Regions from separate parts of the Shewanella sp. M16 genome, predicted to be linked through region 2. Evidence: predicted binding sites of a transcription regulator. Region 2 holds the regulator's gene; the other holds the start of a gene.
The links. The regulator MetJ, encoded in region 2, represses methionine synthesis genes. The targets are predictions, from matches to a motif close to TAGACGTCTAGACGTCTA.

Region 1 (8,396 bases), on a different contig from region 2:
AAGTGCAATCCGCTATTACACCAAACTCAAAGCTCTCTATCTAAAAAACAATAACCAAGAACAGGCAATGTATGTCAACTCGGACATTGGCCTTGCCTTAGATGAACTCGGTGAACATCAACAGGCCGTAGATAATTTCTTAGTAAGTTATCAATACTTCAAGGAACATCAGCAGGAAAAAGTGGCAGCAACTATGGCAACGAATATTGCCTACAGCTTAATCAAACTCAATCGTCTAAACGAAGCCGAAAAGTATTTAATCGAAGCCGATACTGTTATTAATGAAAAAGATCTGACCGATTACAGCTTCATGAAGCTTTTTATGGCCGATATAAAGTTTCAACAAGCTCGCTATAAAGAGGCGCTTACCGAACTTGAGCAAGGGGAAAAAGCCTTTCGCACTCTGCAGAATAATCGGGGACTCACTCAACTGCTGCAGCTTAAAAGTAACATATATGTGGCTATGAATGATTTATCTGCCGCCTACGGAGCGCTGCAAGAATTTGTTACCCTAACAAAAAAAGTCGATGGCAATTCTCTCTCCCATCATACGACAGAATTAAAGGTCAAGTTTGATACCAGTCGGATTGAATCTGAAAATCAACGCTTGATTGAAAACCAAAACCTTAAAGAACAAGAGCTCGCGCTACTCGAAAAGAACAAATCACTGCAACACATTATCCTATTACTAGCGGGCTTTATCCTGACGATAGTGTCTATATTCGCTTATAAACAAGTACATAGAAATCGCCAACTGCAAGTTATTGCCCTCACGGATTACCTTACCAAACTCCCTAATCGTCGGCATATTTATGCCCAAGCCGCGAAATATTTTCAGCAAGCCTTAAAACATCAAAGCCCTTTTTCAGTGATTATTTTTGATGCGGATCACTTCAAAAAAATCAACGATAACTTCGGCCATGAATTAGGCGATCGCGCCCTTATGACCATTGCAAATGCAGGCCGAGCCTTATCAGGTAATAAAGACCTCGTTGGCCGCATCGGTGGTGAAGAGTTTTTAATCCTATTGCCTAACACTGACGCCACAGGTGCGTTAGCGCTGGCGCATCAATTGCAGAACCATATTAGCCGCCTTAGCGCACAGAATTTACCAGCAGAACTCAAATTAACCGTTAGCGCTGGTGTCGCCACTTTAGAACCACAAAATAATACTGAAGATGCATATCAAGATAAAGATTTTGCCACCTTGCTAAAGCGGGCCGACAATGCTCTTTATGAGGCTAAAAATGCGGGCAGAAATTGTGTGAAATCAGCCAAGAATGAGGCTTTAAGAGAGAATTAAACGGCCTTATGCCAAAACACTTGATGTTGTAATGGCGGTGGCAAAGTGCCAAACCATGTCTGATACAGACGACTAAATTCACCCGAGTCTTTCATTTTCTCAAGCTCTGTTTGCCAACTGATAACGGTTTCCGCCGACGTCCCTTTAGAAAAAGCTAAATAGAGATTAATCTCCGATACCACAAACACTTGGCGGATATCTGTCTCACTCGCGCCAACCTCTTCGAGTATCTGCTTTACCGCAAGATCCGCTTGGCACCAAAAACGAATTCGAGAAAACAGCAACTGTTTCGCCGATTGCTGTGGAAAACTCGCCACCAGCAAATTATCCACGCCCGCTTGTTGTAGCAACTGCGCACCCGCCGATTCCCGATAAACCCCCACAATATCTGTCGATTGAAGTTCAGCAAGTTGATCGAGAGCGATAGGATCTGCCGCCCTTGCGTACAATGCAATTTTGCTGGTCGCAATAGGACCGATAAAATCAAACTGCTCAGCTCGTTCATCATTAATTGACGTAGCAAAAAGTAAAACGTTCGCAGAGGTATTAGCAATCGAATACGCCCGAGCCCAAGGTAACACATCGATTTTTTCACTCTGACCCAGTCTTGATTGCAAGGTATTGACTAAGTCCACCGCAAAACCTTGCGGCACACCATTTTGCTCGTAACTCATGGGAGGCCAAGCTTCGGTCACCAATTTCAACTTGTCAGGCGCCGCAAAAACAAGATTAGGCATCAGGCCTAATAAGCTCATCGCAAGAAAACACGCCCTAAGGGGAATCGCACTCAGCATACGAATACCAAACGATAAACAGTAGACCTAATCATAGACTCAATCCCAACAGCAAATAAACAAATACCCCAAAGAAAATATCGCCTCACGCCCCCTTCTGAGTAAACTCGTCCTCAATAAGTGAAAACTGCTATCATATTGCCACCTAGCCAAGAGCCTCGCTGCAATCAATTCATGTCAACTTTAGTCAATCAAACCCCAAGCCAATCCTATGCCAGCATGCTGTCGCGGCTCGCTCTGCAAATTAAAACGTGGGGAAAAGCACTCGGATTTGCGCAGGTTGGCATTTGCGATACGGATTTAACCGCTGAAGAAGCCAAACTCCAAGCATGGCTAGACAAAGGTTTTCATGGCGAAATGGCCTATATGGCTACCCATGGCATGATGCGCGCTCGCCCGCAAGAACTGCATCCGGGCACAGTGCGGGTGATCTCCGTACGGATGGACTATTTGCCACCCGAAGCTGGCTTTGCAACGAATCTCACCGATCCCAACTTAGGTTATATTTCCCGTTATGCCGGAGGTCGCGACTATCACAAGTTGATCCGCGCTCGACTTAAAAAGCTCGGAGATCAAATCAGTGCAGAGTTAGTTGCTCTCGGTTTCGATGCCGCTGACTTTCGCCCCTTTGTTGACTCAGCCCCTGTACTTGAGCGCCCCCTAGCCGAAAAAGCCGGTATAGGCTGGACAGGTAAACACTCACTCATACTCAACCATGAGGCTGGCAGTTGGTTCTTTTTAGGTGAGCTACTGATCAATTTGCCTCTACCTGTGGATATTCCCATTCAAGAAGGCTGTAACACTTGTGTCGCCTGCATTACCTCCTGTCCAACGGGTGCAATCGTAGAACCTTATGTGGTCGATGGCAGACGCTGTATTTCCTATCTCACCATTGAGTTGCAGGGCGCTATTCCCGAAGAATTTAGGCCACTCATGGGCAATCGCATCTATGGCTGCGATGATTGCCAACTCGCGTGTCCCATCAATCGCCAAGCGCCGCTGACTGAAGAAACTGACTTTCATATTCGTCCGCAGTTAAAGCAACCTGACCTTCTCAGCCTTTTTGCTTGGAGCGAGGCCGAGTTTCTTAAACAAACTGAAGGCAGCGCCATTCGTCGCATTGGACATAAACGTTGGCTACGTAATATTGCAGTAGCACTGGGTAACGCTCCCGCGAGCCCAAGCATTATTGCCGCACTTAACGCCCGCAATCACAGCGAAGATATCGATGAGATAGTGCGTGAGCATATTGAATGGGCGCTTAATGCCCAGCAATCGCGCCTTGCTGAAAGCGCAGCAACTGAACAACAAAAAGCCCGCCGCAAAACCGAGCGCATGGTGCGCATTATCGAAAAAGGCTTACCGCGAGATGCTTAAGTTAGTCGGCAAGCAATAAACAACAACGGATGCATAAGCATCCGCTGTTACTAACTCAATAAACTCAGTAAAAAAATATTTCACTCAAGCATAATATTAACCAAGGCGGTGACGTAGTTCTCGCGTGGCATCGACCATGTTTTTCAGTGCGGGTTCGACTTCATCCCAAGTACGGGTTTTTAGGCCACAATCTGGGTTGACCCACAGCTGACGTACGGGCACTTTTTGCGCCGCTTTCTCGATTAAGTGCACCATGGCCTCCACACTTGGAGTGTTTGGCGAGTGAATGTCGTACACACCGGGACCGATTTCATTGGGATATTCAAAATCTTCGAAGGCATTGAGTAACTCCATCCGTGAACGCGAAGTCTCGATAGTGATCACATCGGCATCCATGGCGGCAATCGCGGTAATCGTATCATTGAACTCGCTGTAACACATGTGGGTGTGGATTTGAGTCTCATCAATAACCCCTGCAGCGCTGAGTTTAAAGGCATTCACCGCCCAATCTAAATAGGCTTGCCACTCACTTTGTTTCAATGGCAGACCTTCACGGAAGGCTGGCTCATCAATTTGTATAATGCCAATACCTGCATTTTGTAAATCCACCACTTCATCACGGATCGCCAGCGCCAGCTGAGTCGCAATCACATCGCGGCCGATATCTTCACGGGCGAATGACCAATGCAGAATCGTCACAGGGCCAGTTAACATGCCTTTTACAGGCTTGTCTGTTAGGCTCTGGGCAAACTCGGCCCAATCGACCGTCATCGCCTTTGGACGACTAACATCGCCATAAATCAATGGCGGCTTAACACAGCGTGAGCCATAACTTTGCACCCAACCATTTTTAGTAAAACCAACGCCCGCAAGCTGCTCACCAAAGTATTCCACCATATCGTTGCGCTCGGCCTCACCATGAACCAGCACATCGATACCGAGTTTAAGCTGGCGGTCGATAGTATCGCGGGTGACTTGCTGCAATTGTTCGGTATATTGTGCATCACTTAGCTCGCCCTTGCGCCAGCGACTGCGTAGTCCACGGATTGCCGGTGTTTGTGGGAAGGAACCAATGGTAGTGGTCGGCAACAGAGGTAAACGATACTTCTGCTGCTGCACAGCTTGGCGTACGCTAAAATCACTGACACGCTCATAATCGGCAGATGTCAACGCGGCAACGCGGGCAATCACTTGACTGTCGGCGGCCTGCGCTTTCGCCTCACGGCGTGCCAAACAGGTTTGCACAATCTCTTTTGCCGCGATAGATTCAGGTGCCAGTAGCAATTGGCGCACATTGGCCAGTTCGAGTAATTTCTGCTTCGCAAACGCGAGTTGTTGACGCAGCGCGGGCTCAAGCGTGGCTTCCACCTCTAAATCCACAGGGCTGTGCAGGAGTGAGCAAGAGGTACCGATCCACAAGCGATCTCCGAGATCACGGGCAACCGCGCCTATGCGTTCGGCAATCAAATCCGCCTCTGCCGCCCACACGTTGCGGCCATTGACCACACCCGCCGACAGAATTTGATCTTGACCAAGCGCATTGGCAAAGACTGCCAATTGATCCGGCGCTGTGACTAAATCGATATGCAACCCCGCGACCGGCAAGGCCGATACCAGCGCTTGATGGTGTGCGATACCGCCGTAATAACTGGTAAGAAGGATCTTCACCTTCGCAGTGCTGAGGGCTTGATACGCCTCAGTGATCGCTGCTTGCCATTCGCCATCCAATTCCAATGCGAGCATGGGCTCATCGAGCTGTACCCATTGCACTCCCTGAGTAGCAAAACGCGCCAAAATGTCAGCATAAGCAGCTAATAAATTGGGTAATAAGCTTAACTTATCAAACTCTTGGCCCACAGTTTTAGCAAGGAACAAGTAGCTAACAGGGCCGAGTAGCACAGGTTTGGCTTTATAGCCTAGCGCTTGCGCTTCGCTGACTTCCTCAAAAAACTGCTCATAGGCAATCGAAAACACTTGGTTTTGCGTGAGTTCAGGTACTAGATAGTGATAGTTAGTATTGAAATACTTGGTCATTTCAGAGGCTGGCGCATCTTGGCCCGTTGGCGCTCTGCCGCGGGCAACACGGAATAAAGTATCGAGATCGATGCCCCCTTCACCACGGTGACGTTCAGGAATAGCATTTAAGGTCGCGCTTAAGGTCAGTACTTGATCATAAAAGGCAAAATCACCCACGGGAACTTGCTCAATGCCAGCAGCCGTTTGCCACTGCCAATGGGTGCGGCGAAGTTCGCTCGCCACTTCACGCAATTGCGCCTGAGTGCTCTCACCACGCCAGTATTTTTCTAAGGCAAATTTCAATTCACGACGACGCCCAATACGGGGAAACCCAAGACTATTTAATTGCATACTCTATCTTCCTTTATTTGAGATAAGCCACATTCGGCACTTGCACCCACCAGATTGTTTTCTCTTGGCACTTTTCAGCACTTCAGCCTTGATAAATAACAATGGGCGTCTGGACGTCTAGAAGTTTATTGTGTTAGTCTCTATGCCAGCAACCGAATTGATTTCAAGCACAACATGAGCGAAATTCACTTGGAGTGAACATGATCGAACTAAGACACCTGCGAACCTTAATGGCCCTGAAAGAAAGCGGCAGTTTGGCGGGCGCAGCCAAAAAACGTTTTGTCACTCAATCCGCCCTCTCCCACCAGATTAAGGAGTTGGAGCAAAGGATTAACTCGCCCATTTTTGTGCGTAAGAGTAAGCCACTGTCATTCACCCAAGAAGGTGCACGCCTGCTGCATCTGGCCGAAGAAATTTTGCCTAAGGTGTTAGAAACCGAGACAGATTTGAAGAATGGGCTGGAAACCGAAACCAATCAGTTGCGTGTCGGCATTGAGTGCCATAGCTGTTTTCGCTGGTTAATGCCTGTAATGGAGCAATTTAGACAAGATCATCCGACAGCCGAGTTAGACTTGTCGAGCCGCCACTTGTTCGACTCGCTCAATGCCTTAGAAATGGGTGAACTGGATATTGTATTAACCTCAGATCCTGTGCCTGGGCATTCACTCGCCTACCAGCATTTGTTTGATTTTGAAGTGAAGTTAGTGGTTGCTAAGGATCATCCTTTAGCGAAAGAAGCCTATGTCACCCCTAAGCAATTAGCACACTTGCCTATTATCAGTTATCCAGTGCCGTTGACGCGTTTAGACATTTATCGCCACTTTTTAGAGCCTGCGGGCATAGAGGCGGGCGAGCAAAAAACCTGTGATTTAACCATGATGTTATTGCAACGCATCGCCTGTAAAGACGGCATAGCCGCACTGCCAAGTTGGTCGATTAATGAAGGACATGGACTGAGTCTCGCTACGGTAAAACTCGGCCAAGAAGGTCTGAAACGACCGCTATTTGGTGCCTATCGCCGCCACAGTGCTAACTCTGCATTGATCCAAAATTGGTTACAACTGGTGGCGAGGGAAGGTTTATCCCGCCAGCAGAAGACGAATTAATGCGGGTGACATTGAGTAAAAAAGCCTGCGAATGCAGGCTTGTTTATTGAGTCAAATGACTATTTCATAGCATCGACAAATTACAGCGGATTCATCAACAATCCACGCATAGACAAGACACGGCGCAGTATCAACCCTGATGAATTAGGATTACGGGTCTGACGCAAATTATGGGCGATCATAAACTCTTGACGCAGATCCTGATCGAGATCTAACGCCTCGAACGCTTCGATGGTTAAGGTCTGTTGTTGATTATCAATCAATGACTTAATCACACTTAAAGGAAATGACTGTTCGGCATTAGCATTTAAATAGGCAAATGCGGTCAGTGCGATAATTTGGCCGAACACACTGAACAGAGCTAAGGTTTGTACTTCGTCAGCATCAACCTCCACACCTTCCATATCCGCTAAGCTATCTACCGCATCCGTTGCAATATCTTCAGTCAGCTTCCAATAACCTTGGACCAACTTTTTATAGGGCTGTGGCAGTTCATCGAGGCGTTCTTTTAAATAGAACGTAAAGGCGTAGCGATAGATATTAACTTGACCTAAGCGGATCAAAGCTTCTTTCAACGAACGAGTTTTGTGATTTTCCACTACAGCAGCCTGTGCGGAATTACTGCGCATAAGCATGTGCGCTGCCAATGCGGGATCGCTCGAGATAATGTCAATCACATTACGAATGTCGCCTTCAGCAAGGATCGCTTTTTTGAGTGGAATTAGAATCCCTCGGCGGCCAATCACTTGCTCTTCGTTCGCTATGATAGCTCTAACTTGAGTAAAAACCTGTTGCTCAAGATCAGTCATAAGACACTTTACACCTGTTTATTAACAATAAGATGATTCGGTTACAGCTCACATCATACCTAAAATACTAAGAATTTCAGCCATAAACAGCAGAGTAAAATATAAATTACTCCTATTTAGTGATGACTGCCCGCTAACACTATAGATAACGACAATTAAACCACTCTACTAAAACGATATTCAAGACTATACCTATTTTAAGATTTATTCTTTGAACTCAGCGTAAAAACTAAAAAGCCAGACTGAGTCTGGCTTTGTTATTAGATAGCTCATTAATATTTAGAAGCGGTAGCCCACAGTGAAACGAATATCACGGCCTCGACCTGAGTAATAACCATTATATGTTCCACCACCATAATAGCCTGCGCTAACATAATCTTTATCGAATACATTATCGATACGCAGACTGGCAAGCCAAGCATCACGATTATAATTCAAGGCTAAATTACCAAGCACGTAACTTGCTAGCTTATCACCTTGATTAGCGTTATCGCCTTCGATAAAACGATCACCCGTGTAGATAGCTTCGGCAAATACTTGGAAATGCTCAGCAAAATCCATGCTGACATAACCGCGTCCCGTGTGTTTTGCCACCCAAGACAGCTCTTTGCCATCGTTAGCACCATCGGTAAATTCGGCG
Region 2 (8,396 bases):
AGAATTAATGGATTAAGGATTGTGGTAGGTTTTTACTCAGCTTTTCACTCAGCATAGTGATGCTCATCCCACGAGTGTTATCGCAATTTACTGAAATATCTGTTTGTTTTTGAAGCCGCCATTTGTCCCATCTGGCGGCTTTTTCTGTCCGTTTTTTAAGACCTATTGATCTTATTCACGTATTTCAAGGTCAGTCTTAGGTTTTAGTTGCGGTAGATCACACCGAGCTTCCCCATGTGGTTTACCACAATACCCACCTACCTCTTTCGGGATAACAATCTCTGTGGATGAGCAGTGTATTCAGCGTATGCCGTGTATTTTGAAGATATGGTGGCGCTGTTTTAACGCTTTATAACTAAAAAAGTAATCAAATCAGTGAGCAAACCTCTGCTCGATGGCGTCCAATGTGGCGACTGGCGGGTGGGATGAGCGTGATGGAGGTAACCATGATTGAGCTTAATAGGCGAACCTTTTTAAAGGGAGCAGGAGCGAGCAGCGCCACGTGTGCGTTGGCCAGTCTGCTGCCGGGCAGCTTAGCGGCATTAGAGAATAAGCAGCTAAAGGGCATGGGCAAAGACATTGCCAGTATTTGTGAAATGTGTTCGACTCGCTGCCCGATTTCGGCGCGGGTGATTGAGGGCAAAAACGTCTTCATTAGTGGCAACAAGGCCGCTAAATCCTTTGGCGGTAAAGTGTGTGCCCGTGGCGGCGCAGGCCATAGTTTATTGTACGATCCACAGCGTATCGTTAAACCGTTAAAGCGGGTCGGTGAGCGCGGCGAAGGCAAATGGGCTGAGATCAGTTGGGATGAGGCTTATAAATTAATCGCTGAAAACCTCAATAAAATCAAAAAAGAACATGGCCCAGAAGCCGTGGCATTCTCGTCAAAATCTGGCTCACAAGAAAAGCATTTGTTTCACCTTGCGACCGCCTTTGGTAGTCCAAATACTTTTACCCACGCGTCGACTTGCCCAGGTGGTTATGAAATTGCCGCTAAGGCTATTTTTGGCACTAAGGTTAAACGTGATTTAAGTAACTCTAAATACATCATTAACTTCGGGCATAACCTGTACGAAGGCATCAATATGTCCGAAACCCGCGGCATGATGGCGGCGCAAATGGACAAAGGTGCCAAGCTGGTGGTGTTCGAGCCAAGATTCTCCATTGTGGCCGACAAGGCCGATGAATGGTATGCCATTCGCCCCGGTACCGACGTGGCCGTCGCCTTGGCGTTATGCCATGTATTGATTGAAGATAATCTTTACGACAAGGCATTTGTCGCGCGTTATGTGGAAGGCTTCGAAGCCTTTGCCGCCGAAGTGAAAGCTTATACCCCTGAATGGGCTGAAACCATCTCCGATGTGCCTGCCAAAGACATTCGTCGTATCGCCCACGAATATGCTGCTAAAGCGCCCCATGCTGTGGTCGATTTTGGTCACAGAGCCACCTTTACCACCGAAGAGTTTGAGATGCGCCGCGCCCTTTACGCCGCCAACGTCTTGATTGGTAATATTGAGCGTAAAGGCGGGATTTATATCGGCCAGAAACCCGGTGATTACAACAAGCTTGCCGGTGAAGCGGTTGCGCCCGTATTGGCAAAACCTGGCGTGAAAGACATGCCAAAACCAGCAGCGAAACGTATCGATCAGGTGGAAGAACAGTACGCCATGATGTGGACATCGGGCGGCGTTTACCAAACTATTCTCGATGCCACGTTAAGCGCTGTTCCTTACCAGTTACACGGCTGGGTGATGTCACGCACTAACCCAATGCAAACCATGACAGACAGAGCGCGCGTTGTTGAAGCGATGAAAAAGCTCGACTTTATCGCCGTGTGTGATGTGTATATCAGCGAAACCGCCGCCTATGCGGACGTGATTTTACCTGAATCGACTTATCTTGAACGTGATGAAGAAATTGCTGATAAGTCAGGTAAAAATCCGGCCTATTATGTGCGCCAACGGGTCGTTGAAACCTTAGGTGATACTAAGCCTTCTTGGCAGATCTTTAAGGATGTGGGTGTGGCTATGGGCCTTGGCGAGTTCTATCCATGGGAAAACATGGAAACCCTGCAAATGCTGCAGGTGAACCGCGACACTGACCTGCTGCGCCGGATCAAAGACGAAGGTTTTGTGAGCTTTGGTAAGCCAATTATGTTGTGCGAGCCTAAGATGGTTGCCGAGTTTATTAAGGCATACCCCAATGCGCGACCTGCCGATGAAGACGGCACTTACGCCAGTGCACTTACCTTTAAAACCCCGAGTGGCAAGATTGAACTCACTTCCGCGAAAGTCGAAGCCATGGCACCGGGCCGTGGGGTGATCAAGTTCCGCGAAGTGAATCTTAAAAAAGCAGATGAGTTGTACTTTATCCAAGGCAAAGTGGCGGTGCACACCAATGGTGCAACCCACAATGTACCTATGCTCGCTAACCTGATGTCGGATAACGCTGTGTGGATTCACCCTGTTACTGCGGGCAAATTAGGGATCAGCAATGGCGACCCAATCCGCCTCACCAGCAGTGTTGGCACAGAAGAAGGCCATGCCTTAGTCACGCCGGGTATTCGCCAAGATACTGTGTTTGCTTACATGGGCTTTGGTTCTAAAAACAAAGAGTTGGTCAGAGCAACGGGCAAAGGTATCCACTGCGGTAACTTACTGCCGCACGTTACTGCTCCTGTGTGTGGCATGACAGTGCACACCACGGGCGTCACGCTGGCAAAGCGCTAATCGGAGGCTTAAATGAATAAACGATATGTAATGGTGCACGACGAGAATAAGTGCATCGGCTGCCAAGCCTGTAACGTGGCGTGTCGCAGTGAAAATGGCGTACCCGAAGGCGTAACTCGTCTGCAAGTGCGTGTGGAAGGCCCCTTTGGTGAGATGCCCAATCTGCATTTCAAATATCACAGGGTATCTTGCCAGCAATGTGAAGATGCACCCTGCGTTAAGGTGTGCCCAACAGGCGCGGCCTATGTGGGTGAAGACGGCATTATCTCTATCCATACCGAGAAGTGTGTCGGCTGTATGTACTGTGTGGCAGCGTGCCCTTATAAAGTGCGCTTTATGAACCCAGAAACCAAGGCGGCGGATAAGTGTAACTTCTGTAAGGATACGCGTTTAGCACGGGGCGAAGAGCCAGCGTGTGTGACTGTGTGTCCAACCGATGCCTTAGTGTTTGGTGATGCCAATGATCCACGCAGTGAAGTGGCCATCATGCTCAACACTAAAATCACTTACCAAGATAAAACCCATTTGGGCACAAAACCTAGGGTATATCGCGTTCCTACCAAAAGAGGGGGGATTTGATTATGAACAATACTTGGGGCGACATGGCGCAATATGATCCTGTCACTTGGCACTGGGTCATCGCCGTTTACCTGTTTATGGCGGGGTTATCCGCGGGCAGTTTATTGATTGGCATTGGTTTACGCTGGGCGAATAAGGAACTCAGCGCGGGAGCTGAAAGCAGCATTCTTAAGGCGGCAGCCATTATTGGGCCTGTAGCAATTAGCTTAGGTCTAGCTTGTTTAGTGTTTGACTTAACCAAACCATTCCACTTTTGGTTGATCTTAATTCACTATAACTTCCAGTCTGTGATGGCAATCGGGGTGCTGGCGCTGCTGGCGTATTCTCCCTTGGCCTTTGCATACGCCATTATTGTGCTGCGGGATGACTTACCAAAATGGGGTTTGGGTTTCCTAACACCTATCGCTAAGTTACTTATGCCATTTCGAAAGCTGATTGAAGTATTGTTGTTTGTCCTCGCCATTGGCGTAGGGGCTTACACTGGCTTCTTAATTTCGGCGATGAATGCCTATCCTATGCTCAACACTGCGGTACTGCCTGCGCTGTTTTTAGTGTCGGGTTTGTCGGCGGGCGCTGCGGCAAATGCGGTACTGGCGTTGCTGATGTTTAAGACGGACAGCCACGACAAAACTTTAGTGAAGATGCACGGTTTAGAATTGCCTGTGATGGCGATTGAAATCCTGTTCCTGTTCATGTTGTTCTGCGCCTTGTACTTCAAGGGCGGCGCGGCGGCTGCGGCCTTAGCATCGTTAACTTCTGGGCTATGGGCAAGCGTGTTCTGGATAGGCGTTGTCGGTATCGGCTTTGGTATTCCATTGCTGTTTATGCTGCTACCCGCCGCGACTCGCCACACTAAGGGCGCGATGATCATGGTGGCTTGTGCGAGCTTAACGGGCGTACTCGCCTTAAGACACTTTATTGTGTACGCAGGGCAAAGCTATTTAAGCTGAGTGTAATCTAGCTTTACATATTGATAGATAAAGAAAAAGCACTGGCAATGTCAGTGCTTTTTTATTGTTTGAATTTTGAGAAGGTTTGCCAGTACAAGCGGGACGCTTATTGGGGTAATAACTCGATAACCGACTTCACCGTTAGCACTAAGGCGCTGATACTGCACAGGACTAACGTCGCCATCTTTGTCTTCTCTTTATCGACACGGCCCACTAATCGTCCTGCGACTAAGTAACCTAAAATCACTGAGGGGAGCAGCATCAACGACAGCCACAGATGTTTTAATTCTAATAAGCCAGTGATCGCTAAAATGACCAATGCAATCATGGAGCTAAAAATGAAGAAGGCCGACAGGGCAGCACGAAACTGCGAGGCATCTTTGCCTGCCAACAAAATCGCCATCGGCGGGCCACCAATCGCGGCGATATTGCCGAAGATCCCTGAAACCACACCCGCACTGAAGAGGGTTTTCTTATTCACTGGCAGGCTGAATTTATTCAGGCTGAGGATCACTGCGACAGTTACAATGGCGGCGATGGATAAACCCAGTATGGGTTGAGGCGCAAACAGCAATAAACTCGCGCCGATAAAACCACCGGGCACGCGGCCTATGAGCGCATATTGCAAGCCATTGAATTCTAAGTGACCGCGTTCACGCACTAAGGTCAGCAGGGCGATGGAGAAACCCATAGCAATAACAGGCGCAGGTACAAGTTGTGGATCGACGATATACAGCAAAGGACTGGCGACAACCGCAAGCCCAAACCCAATAAGACTTTGGGTTAAGGCGCCCAGAAACACGACCAGCGAGGCTAAGGCGAGTGTCTGTGGATCTATCATAGAAAACATAGGATTTCCTATATCCCAAACCAACTCAAGATGGTGAAATTTAAAGTTTGAAGTCGCTTGGGTATAAACAAAAAGGGATCGTTAACGATCCCTATTGATGAGCACTGTGATATGACTTTGAAAGCGACGAGTCGCTATTCCATGTCTTCCCACTCTATTCCCATTTGATCCATCAACAACTTGGCTTCGGCGGGAATGCTGTCTGGGTTATCTTTTGACAGATCTTCATCGTTGGGCAATGGCTGGCCAGTGTAGGCGTGCAAAAATGCCTCACACAACAGCTCGCTGTTGGTGGCGTGACGCAAATTATTGACCTGACGACGAGTACGTTCGTCCGTGAGGACCTTAAGCACTTTGAGCGGAATAGACACAGTAATTTTTTTTACTTGTTCATTCTTCTTGCCATGTTCAGCATAGGGGCTGATGTATTCCCCATTCCATTCAGTCATTGACTCACCTGTTATAACGCTAAATTCGGGGCAGATTTTAAACCCTTACAAAGAACAGTCAAATTATTGCTACTATTTCTTTGTGATTGCAAACAGATTTCTTTATGTTCAGACGTCTAAACGTCTTCACGCCTATTGACGATGGCGTTGGGCTTAGGTACATTTAGACGTCCAGACATCTCTATCAGTCTATCGAATTTAGGAGTCCACCCATGGCAGAGCGTCAATTAGCCACACTGGCAGTGCGTCAGGGTATCGAAAGCGATACTCAATATGGCGCAGTTGTGCCACCGATTTATTTGTCGACTAATTACGCCTTCGATGGTCATAAAAATCCCCGCGAATTCGATTACAGTCGTTCAGGCAACCCAACGCGCTGCATTTTAGGCGAAGCATTAGCCCAATTAGAAAAGGGCGCCACTGGCATAGTGACGTGCACTGGCATGGCGGCCATCACCTTAGTGACGACTTTGCTCGGCCCCGATGACCTATTGGTTGTGCCCCATGATTGCTATGGCGGTTCCTACCGTTTATTTACCAACTTGGCGAAGAAAGGCCAGTTTAAGCTCATTGTGGTCGACCAAACCGACAGCCAAGCGTTAGCCGCCGCCATTGCCCAGAATCCTAAGATGGTGTGGCTCGAAACCCCATCGAACCCGTTATTGCGTGTGGTGGATATCGAAGCCATTGCTAAGGTGAGCCATGAGGTCGGCGCGCTGGTGGTGGTTGATAACACCTTTTTATCGCCGATATTGCAACAACCCCTATTGTTAGGCGCGGATATCGTTATCCACTCCACCACTAAATATATCAATGGTCACAGCGATGTGGTCGGCGGCGCAGTGGTCGCCAAAGACGCGCAAATCGGCGAAAGCTTACATTGGTGGTCGAACACTCTAGGCTTAACGGGGTCAGCCTTCGACAGTTATCTGACCCTGCGCGGCCTGCGTACCTTAGCGGTGCGTATTCGCGAGCATCAAACCAATGCCCAGCGTATTATTGAGGTATTAACCCAAAGCCCTGTGGTGAGTAAAGTCTATTACCCAGGGCTTGCGGATCACCCAGGCCACGCCATTGCGGCCAAGCAACAACAGGGCTTTGGCGCTATGCTGAGTTTTGAACTCAAAGGCGGCGAGGCCGAAGTGGTGGCCTTTTTAGGTGCACTCAGCTTATTTAGCGTGGCGGAAAGTTTAGGTGGCGTCGAAAGTTTAGTGGCAGTGCCCGCCACTATGACCCACAGAGCCATGGAGCCGCAGGCGCGCTTCGAGGCTGGTATTAAGGACACCCTATTGCGTCTATCGGTGGGTATTGAAGATGCCGCCGATTTAGTTGCAGATATTCAAGCAGGATTAGCCGCCGTTGCGGCTTGTCAGTAGAGGAATAATAGATGGCACGTTGTCACTTACATAAATTTGGTGGCTCCAGTTTAGCGGATGCCGATTGTTATCGTCGAGTCGCCCATATCCTGTTAACCCACGGTCATAGTGATGATCTTGTGGTGGTCTCTGCGGCGGGTAAAAGCACGAATTTCCTGTATAAATTATTAGCGCTGCGTGATGCGGGTCAGCTATGGCAAGAAGAGTTACAAGTGCTGATCAGCTACCAACAGGGGTTGATTGAGCAGTTGTTGTCGAATGAACAAGCCCGCGATCTGCGTGAGCGTTTGGCCACGGATAAAGCGCAACTCATCAGCTTGTTGTCCTTAGACGAGCGCAACGAATACCAAATCAACCATGTGGTGAGCTTTGGCGAACGTTGGTCGGCACGTTTAATGGCGGCGCTACTGCGCGAATCTGGCGTGGCGGCAAGCCATGTGGATGCCTGTTCAATTTTAGTGGCCGATGAAGCCGCTGTGCCACAAATTCGGGTACAAGAATCCCGCGCTAAAGTACAAGCCCTATTAGCCGCGCATCCCAATGAACGCTTAGTGATCACAGGTTTTATCTGCGCTAACGAGCGTGGCGATACCCTATTACTTGGCCGTAATGGTTCAGATTTTAGCGCCAGCCTGATTGCTAGTCTCGCCGATATCGAGCGCGTGACCATTTGGACCGATGTGGAAGGGGTATTCAACGCCGATCCTAATAAAATCAACGATGCCAAGTTACTGAAAAGCATGTCACTTGCCGAAGCCGATCGCCTAGCGCGTTTGGGCTCGCCAGTATTGCATTCGCGCACTCTGCAGCCGTTATTCAATACCGAAGTGAGCTTAGCGGTGCGTTCAAGTTATGCATCGCACACCGACTTCACCTTAATCGCACCCCACAGTTCGTCGGCGAGCGCGCCTGTGGTGACTAATCTCAATGCTGTCGTCCTGTTTGGCTTTAAACTCACGGGGGAGTTAACTCGTTTATTAGATTTATTGATTGCCGCGGGTTTAACGCCATTGGCCCATTGGACCTCTGCCCATCAAAGAGTTGAACTTGCCTATACCGCTGAGAATCAAAAACAAGTTCAAAGATTACTCGATGCCGAGGCAGAAGCATTAGGGATCAGCGATCAGCAGATCAACACAGATTTTGGTTTAGTCGCATTAGTGAGTGCCGACGCCGAACATTATCGCCGCAGCTTCGCGCGTTTGCTGAGCCGTGATGCTAAACCTTTGTTCAGTGGCGATTTAAGTTTAGTGACGTTAGTGCCTCAGTCACAGGTGAATCTGTTAACCCAAAAAGTCCACCGTCGCTGCGCTGGTCCGCGTAAACGCATTGGCGTCCTGCTGCTCGGTGTGGGTAATATCGGTGAGGCTTGGATCGATCTGTTTAAGTCGGTTTCACCATCACTGGACCATGAACTCGAAGCCAGTGTTGAGTTAGTCGGTTTAGTCAGTTCGAGTAAAGCC

Region 1: a site for MetJ is predicted at 5,952-5,969, ahead of metE (5-methyltetrahydropteroyltriglutamate--homocysteine S-methyltransferase). Genes of this name have one in related genera too.

The regions. Positions count from the first base shown of each region.
Region 1 covers NZ_JAGTUL010000004.1:63,116-71,511, reverse strand. Annotated here, with positions in the region: gene KFE26_RS03885 (GGDEF domain-containing protein) at 1-1,303, shown strand, start outside; gene KFE26_RS03880 (ABC transporter substrate-binding protein) at 1,300-2,097, opposite strand; gene queG (tRNA epoxyqueuosine(34) reductase QueG) at 2,272-3,474, shown strand; gene metE (5-methyltetrahydropteroyltriglutamate--homocysteine S-methyltransferase) at 3,571-5,841, opposite strand; gene KFE26_RS03865 (LysR family transcriptional regulator) at 6,042-6,947, shown strand; gene KFE26_RS03860 (HDOD domain-containing protein) at 7,028-7,756, opposite strand; gene KFE26_RS03855 (TonB-dependent receptor) at 8,036-8,396, opposite strand, start outside.
Region 2 covers NZ_JAGTUL010000009.1:5,663-14,058, forward strand. Annotated here, with positions in the region: gene KFE26_RS07860 (pentapeptide repeat-containing protein) at 1-16, shown strand, start outside; gene phsA (thiosulfate reductase PhsA) at 447-2,729, shown strand; gene KFE26_RS07870 (4Fe-4S dicluster domain-containing protein) at 2,742-3,308, shown strand; gene nrfD (NrfD/PsrC family molybdoenzyme membrane anchor subunit) at 3,311-4,258, shown strand; gene KFE26_RS07880 (sulfite exporter TauE/SafE family protein) at 4,365-5,108, opposite strand; gene metJ (met regulon transcriptional regulator MetJ) at 5,243-5,557, opposite strand; gene metB (cystathionine gamma-synthase) at 5,770-6,933, shown strand; gene KFE26_RS07895 (bifunctional aspartate kinase/homoserine dehydrogenase II) at 6,945-8,396, shown strand, end outside.